Regions from separate parts of the Ancylobacter sp. 3268 genome, predicted to be linked through region 2. Evidence: riboswitches for the same ligand, from Rfam matches in the RefSeq annotation. Region 2 holds a riboswitch; the other holds the start of a gene.

Region 1 (3,606 bases), on a different contig from region 2:
GCCACCTTGTGCGCCTCCTTCGGCAATGTCTCGTCGTGGAAGGCGCGCGCGGTCTCCGGGTCGAGCGACAGGTTGAACTGATCCTCCCAGCGGAACTCGAAACGCGCACGCGAGAGCGCGTCGTCACGGATCCGCGCGGCCGGATGCCCCTTGGCGAGATCGGCCGCGTGCGCGGCGATCTTGTAGGTGATCACCCCGGTCTTCACGTCGTCGCGGTCCGGCAGGCCGAGATGCTCTTTCGGCGTGACGTAGCAGAGCATGGCGGTGCCGAACCAGCCGATCATCGCCGCGCCGATGCCGGAGGTGATGTGGTCGTAGCCCGGCGCGATGTCGGTGGTCAGTGGCCCGAGCGTGTAAAACGGCGCCTCGCCGCAGACCGCCAGTTGTTTTTCCATGTTGGCCTTGATCTTGTGCATCGGCACATGGCCGGGGCCCTCGATCATCACCTGGCAGTCGTTGGCCCAGGCGACCTGGGTCAGCTCGCCCAAAGTCTCCAGCTCGGCGAACTGCGCCGCGTCATTGGCATCGGCGATCGAGCCGGGCCGCAGCCCGTCGCCCAGCGAGAACGACACGTCATAGGCGCGGCAGATCTCGCAGATCTCCTCGAAGTGCTCATAGAGGAAGCTCTCGCGGTGATGGGCGAGGCACCACTTCGCCATGATCGAGCCGCCGCGGGAGACGATGCCGGTCACGCGGCCGACGGTGAGCGGGATATAGGGCAGCCGCACCCCGGCATGGATGGTGAAATAGTCCACGCCCTGCTCGGCCTGCTCGATCAGCGTGTCGCGGAACACCTCCCAGGTGAGATCCTCGGCGATGCCGCCGACCTTCTCCAGCGCCTGGTAGAGCGGCACGGTGCCGATGGGCACTGGCGCATTGCGCAGGATCCAGTCGCGGATGTTGTGGATGTTGCGGCCCGTCGAAAGGTCCATCACCGTGTCGGCGCCCCAGCGGATCGCCCACACCATCTTCTCCACCTCCTCCGCCATAGACGAGGTGACGGCGGAATTGCCGATATTGGCGTTGATCTTGACCAGGAAGTTGCGTCCGATCGCCATCGGTTCGCTCTCGGGGTGGTTGACGTTGGCAGGAATGATCGCGCGCCCGCGCGCCACCTCGTCACGGACGAATTCGGGTGTGACGAAATCCGGCACCGCCGCGCCGAAGCTCTCGCCGTCGCGCTCGCATGCCGCACGCACTGCGTCACGGCCGAGATTTTCGCGGATGGCGACGAACTCCATTTCCGGGGTCACGATGCCGGCGCGGGCATAGGCGAGCTGCGTCACCGCCCGCCCGCCGGTTGCCTTCAGCGGCCGGTGCCGCACCGGAAAGGGCGGGGTGAGACGTTCGTCGCTGACGAACCCGTTATCCTCCGGCCGGACCGCCCGCCCCTCATAGGCGGCGACGTCGCCGCGCGCCTCGATCCAGCCGGCGCGCAGGCGCGGCAGCCCCCCGTCGATGGCGATCCGCGCGGCGGGATCGGTATAGGGACCGGAGGCGTCGTAGACCGTCACCGGCGGCTCGCCGGCGCTGGGATGCAGGGCGATCTCGCGCATCGGCACCCGCAGGGACGGATGCAGCGTGCCCGGCTTGAACACCTTCGTCGAGGCCGGCAGCGGGCCGGTGGTGACGAGAGGCGACGCGATGGTCAAGGTCTTGGTGTTGTTGAAGATCGTCATGGGTCGAGGCTCCTCGCAGCGTGCATGGAGACCCAGATCTGACGGGAATGATGATGGAGGACCCCCTTCGTTGAGAAAGGGAAACCGGCCGCGCTCGCCGCGACGCATCCGCACCGTCCCTACGCCAGTATGAACTGGATCAGGTTCAACGGGTCACTGCGCCGCAACAGCCGCGAGGGCCGCACCCAGCAGTATCTCAGCCCCTTGTCGGGACCCCCCTGGTGAATGTCCGGGAGGGTGCCCCCTTCGTTTCCGCCTGTCAATCGAGCGCGAGAGGCGGTCGGCGGCGCCTGTCACCGAGACGATGGCGCTCGCCTTCGGCATGCCGATGGTCTTTGCCGGCCGGCGGAATGACGAGCGGACCGCCTGCGGCAGGATCACCGTCGACAAGGTTGGCACCGGCTGGAGGCCGGGGACGCGCGCGGCTTCGCGCTGCCGCCGGCCTACCGGCACCTTGGTGCGGCGGCGGTCGGCGGCATGGGGCGGGCGACTGTCCTCGAGACCTCGACCGAGCCGGGCGCCGGTCACAAAAGCTTGCGTCGCCGTTCTCCATCTTGCCGGCAAGGCGAACGGCGACCAACGTGCTGCACGCCTTCCTCTACGTCCGGACCGCCATGGACCCGCTCTCCGACCTCCTTTCCCTGCTCGAGCCCCATGCCTATGTCTCTTCCGGCTTCGCGGCCGGCGGCGACTGGGGCGTGGAGTTCGGCGACCAGAGCACGCTCATCAAGTGCTACGCCGTCGTGTCCGGGGGCTGCTGGCTCGCCGTCGATGGGGTGAGCGAGCCGGTGCGTCTGGAGGCGGGCGAGTGCTTCGTGTTGCCGAGGGGGCGGCCGTTCCGAATGGGCAGCGACCTCGGCCTTCCCGCCATTCCCTCCGGCCAGATCTTCCCGCCCGCCCGGCACGGTGGGGTGGTGACGCTCAATGGCGGCGACGGGTTCGCGCTCGTCGGCAGCCGCTTTGGCGTCCGCGGCAACCATGCCGACATGCTTTTGGGACTGCTGCCGCCGATCGTCCATATCGCCGGGCAGGCGGGACAGGCGGCGTTGCGTTGGGCGGTCGAGGAGATGATGAAGGAACTGCGCGAGCGGCAAGCCGGCAACGAGCTCATCCTCCAGCATCTCGCCCAGATGATGCTGGTGCAGGCGCTGCGGATACATCTGGAAGCCGGTGCCGGCGTCGGTTGGCTGTTCGCGCTGGCCGACAGGCAGCTGGGTGCGGCGATCCGCGCGATCCATGCCGCGCCCGCTCATGGCTGGACCTTGAAGGAACTTGCCGACCGGGCCGGCATGTCGCGATCGACCTTCGCGCTTCGCTTCCGCGAGAGCGTGGGCGAGCCGCCCATGCAGTATGTGGCGCGCTGGCGGATGCTGCTGGCCAGCCACCGGCTGGAGAACGGCAGCGACCCGGTCGGGGTGATCGCGCTGGCGGTGGGTTATGAATCGGAAAGCGCGTTCAGTACCGCCTTCAAGCGGTTCATGGGGTGCTCGCCCCGTCATTACGGGCGGACGGCACCGGCCGGCGCCCGGCTGGCGGAGTAGTTCCGTCCGGCGGGTGCACGGCCGAGCGCGACCAGCGTGGGAACATCCTCTGTTCGCCTTCCGCGATCGTCGCGAGGATGGCCGCCGCGGCAGTTCGGCGCTCTTCGCGCCGTGAAACAGCCCCGCCGGCCGGCCCGCCCCCGAATGAACGAGGCTGCGCTCGCCGGCGCCGCCGCGAAGAGCTCAGCCGGCGAGCGCAGCCTTCACCCGGTCGGGAAGGAACGGGTAGTGACGCAGCCGCACGCCGCCGGTGAGCCGGGCCACGGCGTTGGCGATGGCCGGCCCGATCGGCGGGAGGCCGACCTCGCCGATGCCCGCCGGCTTGTTCTCCGGGGTGGGCGTCACCGTGACATGGATGCGCGGCATCTCCGACATGCGCAGGACGC
Region 2 (3,606 bases):
GCCCAGGGCGATCAGCAGCGCCGGCCCCAGCCGCGCGGTCAGCCGGGTGCCGAAATGGAACAGCAGCACCTCGGCCATCACCCCCACCGCCCACAGTGCGCCGATGGCGGCGCCGCTCAAGCCCTGGGCCTGCCAGTGCAGCGACGAGAAGGCGTAGAGCACGCCGTGCGAGCCCTGCACCAGCGCCGCCGCGCCGAGGCCGAGCACCAGCACGGGCGGGATGCGCCCGCCGGCAACCTCGCGCCTTGCGCCCGGGGTCGAAGCCTCCTCCAGCGGCAGCGCCAGCAGCGCGCAGGCGAGGCATCCCGCCACGATCAGCCAGAGGATGCCGTCGCCGGGAAACGCGCCAAGCACCGCTCCGCCCACGAGGCTGCCGCCGATGAAGCTGATCGAGCCCCAGAGCCGCGTGCGGCCATAATCGAGGCCGATCGCCCGGCGTCGCGCTACCGTATAGGCATCGAGCACCGGCAGCGTCGGCTGCCAGAACACCGAGGCGAGGCCGAGCGCCGCCAGCATGGTCCAGGGTCCCGGTGCCGCCAGCACCGCAAGGAAGCAGAGCGCCGAGGCGAGCGAGTACAGGATCACCGTCAGCCGCGGCCGTCCGGTACGGTCGGCGAGGAAGCCGCCGAGCGGCTGGGTACACAGCCGCGCCAGCAGCGGCACCGACAGCGCCACGGCGATGAAAGCGGCGTCATAGCCCCGACCGGCCAGCCAGACCGGGAAGAACGGCAGATAGATGCCGATGCCGAAGAACAGCCCGACATAGACGCTGGCGATGATGCGGCGCTGGACGATCACGACGGCACGGGCGCAGGAACCGACTCGCGCGGAATGCGCGGCAGGCGCTGCGATAGCACCACCCGCCACCGCTGCGAATGCCCGCCCGCCGCCAAGACCCTTAATGGCCGCCTTTGCCCCACCAGGCGTGGAAATGGTGCACCGGCCCATGGCCGTGCCCGATCTCCAGCTGGTCGGCAGCGCCGATGGCGCGGGTGAGATAGGCTTTGGCCGCTTCCACCGCCGGGCGGAGCGCCAGGCCCCGCGCCAGTCCGGCGGCGATGGCGGAGGAGAGCGTGCAGCCGGTGCCGTGGGTGTTGCGGGTGGCGAGCCGCGGCGCCGACAATTCCAGGAAACCGGCATCGTCGAGCAGCACGTCGACGCTGTCCGGTCCTTCGCCATGACCACCCTTGATCAGCACCGCGCGGGCGCCGAGCGCGCGCAGCTTCTCGGCCTGCCGGCGCGCATCGGCAAGTCCGGCCGCCGGGGCCTCGTCGAGCAGCGCCGCCGCTTCCGGCAGGTTGGGAGTGATCAGCAGCGCCCGCGGCAGTAATTGGCGGCGCAGGCTGTCAATGGCTTCCGGTACCAGCAGCCGGTCGCCGGAGGCCGCCACCATCACCGGGTCGAGCACCACGGTGCCGAGCCGGTGCCGGTCGAGCCCCTCCGCCACCGTCTCGATCACTTCGGGGCGCGAGAGCATGCCGATCTTCACCGCGTCGACCTTGAGGTCGGAAAACACCGCATCCAACTGCGCGGCGATGAAGCCGGGGGGCACGTCGTGAATGCCGGTTACGCCCAGCGTATTCTGTGCGGTCAGCGCGGTGATGACGCTGGCGCCGTAGACGCCGAGTGCCGAGAAGGTCTTGAGGTCGGCCTGGATTCCGGCGCCACCGCCGGAATCCGAGCCGGCTATGGTCACGGCGATGGCGGTGGGTACGGTGTCGGCGGTGGTCGTCTGCTCACTCATTCGGCGCCTCCTGGCCGCCGAAGGCCGGGCGCGTCCGTGCGGGGCGCGAATGCCCCGTTGCGCGCGACCCGTTTCCTCCGCCGGCATGACCCGGATCAGGTTCGTGGGTTGGCACCGGAATTCCTCCCGGCATCGCCTCTCAGCCCCGCAGCTCGCCTGCGGGACACCCCAACGCGATCGTCGCCAATGAGTTAAGCGATGCCGTCGCCCGGCGCAAGGCGGCGAACGCTTCCCCGCCGGGGGTTGCGCCGGCGGTGCCCTTCTGGTCCTGTGGCGGCACACGTTCAGGCTACCGGAATCCCGCCATGGTCCCCTTCTTCATGCAGATCAAATGCCATCTCGGCCGCTCCTACGAGGTGGCCAATGCCCTTGCCGATGCCGAGATCGCGTCGGAAATCTATTCCACGGCCGGGGATTTCGACCTTCTGGTGAAGTTCTACGTACCTTCGGAAACCGATATCGGCCATTTCGTGAACCAGAAGGTGCAGACCATTCCCGGCATCCAGGACACCCGCACCATCATCACCTTCAAGGCGTTCTGACCGTCGTCGACGGTCAAACGAAACCGGGCTGCCGGACCGCCGGGCGGCCCGCATGTGGCGTCAGGTTACCGGACCGCCGGGCGGCCCGCGAGTGAAGTCAAGTCGCCGGACCGCCGGGCGGTCCGGCTGCGGCATCCTCCTCCCGCCTCACCCCGAGCTGGCGCTCGCGCAGGATGACGAACAGCCCGGCGCCGATGACGATCAGGCCGCCGGCCACGACCAGCAGCGGCGGTATTTCGCCGAACAGCACGAAGCCGAGCAGCAGCGACCACAGCATCGCCGAATAGTTGAACGGCGCCACCACCGAGGCCGGCGCAAAGCGGTAGCTCTCGGTGAGCAGGATCTGGCCCACGCCGCCGAACAGGCCGATGGTGATCAGCAGTGCCGCGTCACCCCAGCCCGGCAGCACCCAGCCCCAGGCCGCGGTGGCGAGGCCGGCAACCGCCGCCAGCGACTGGAAATAGAACACGATCGCCGCCGTGCTCTCGGTGGCGGTCAGACGCCGCACCTGCACCATGGCGCCAGCGGTGCAGAAGGCGCCGACCAGCGCACAGGTGGCGCCGATGGCGCTTTCGCGTGTCTCGAACCCGCCGCCAATATGCGGCCACAGCATCACCACCACGCCGGCAAGGCCCACCGCCACTGCCGCCCAGCGATAGAACTGCACCCGCTCGCCCAGCGTCACCGCCGCCAGCGCCACGGTGATCAGCGGCGCGGTGAAACCGATGGCGGTGGCGTCGGCGAGCGGCAGAAAGGCAAGGGCGGTGAAGGACAGGCTCATGGCCAGAACGCCGATGATGCCGCGCAGCACATGCCCGAGCGGATGGGCGGTGCGCACCGCCGCGCCGATCTCGTTGCGCAGGGCCAGCAGCGCCATCAGCGGGAACAGCGCGAAGAAGGAACGCGCGAACACCACCTCGCCGGTCGGAATCCGTTCCGAGACGATGCGGACCATGGCAGCCATGATGGTGAAGACGAAGGTCGCGCCGATCTGCAGCGCGATCCCCTTGAGCGCGTTCATGCGCGCCATGGAGCATGAGTCCCGCCTTGCGACAAGATGATCTTCCGCAGGGCGGGAATGCGTCAGGGAAAAGGATTTCCACCCGCGAGCGCGATCCCGCCGAACACGATCGCCGCCGATGCCGCAAGGCAGGCCAGCGCCGCCGCGATCGACCCCGGCGTCGCCGCCGCGCGATCGGCATAGGCGCTCGCCGGCTTGTGCCCGGTGATCATCGCCTTGACGAGGTTGTCGCCGCCGAACAGCGAATAGGCGATGTTGGCCACCACATGCAGGCCGATCAGCCCCAGCAGGATCGGATA

Evidence for each region. Region 2 has a riboswitch for thiamine pyrophosphate ahead of thiD (bifunctional hydroxymethylpyrimidine kinase/phosphomethylpyrimidine kinase). Riboswitches for the same ligand answer to the same signal wherever they lie in the genome.
Region 1: linked by a shared signal. The riboswitch ahead of thiC (phosphomethylpyrimidine synthase ThiC) and the one ahead of thiD (bifunctional hydroxymethylpyrimidine kinase/phosphomethylpyrimidine kinase) in region 2 are both predicted to bind thiamine pyrophosphate.

Annotation. Positions count from the first base shown of each region.
Region 1 covers NZ_JAVDUX010000015.1:21,618-25,223, reverse strand. Annotated here, with positions in the region: gene thiC (phosphomethylpyrimidine synthase ThiC) at 1-1,679, opposite strand, end outside; TPP riboswitch at 1,778-1,909, opposite strand; gene J2X65_RS19900 (AraC family transcriptional regulator) at 2,294-3,220, shown strand; gene J2X65_RS19895 (molybdopterin cofactor-binding domain-containing protein) at 3,404-3,606, opposite strand, start outside.
Region 2 covers NZ_JAVDUX010000013.1:109,812-113,417, reverse strand. Annotated here, with positions in the region: gene J2X65_RS18560 (MFS transporter) at 1-798, opposite strand, end outside; gene thiD (bifunctional hydroxymethylpyrimidine kinase/phosphomethylpyrimidine kinase) at 899-1,744, opposite strand; TPP riboswitch at 1,800-1,925, opposite strand; gene J2X65_RS18550 (Lrp/AsnC ligand binding domain-containing protein) at 2,050-2,286, shown strand; gene J2X65_RS18545 (DMT family transporter) at 2,384-3,316, opposite strand; gene J2X65_RS18540 (cytochrome b/b6 domain-containing protein) at 3,370-3,606, opposite strand, start outside.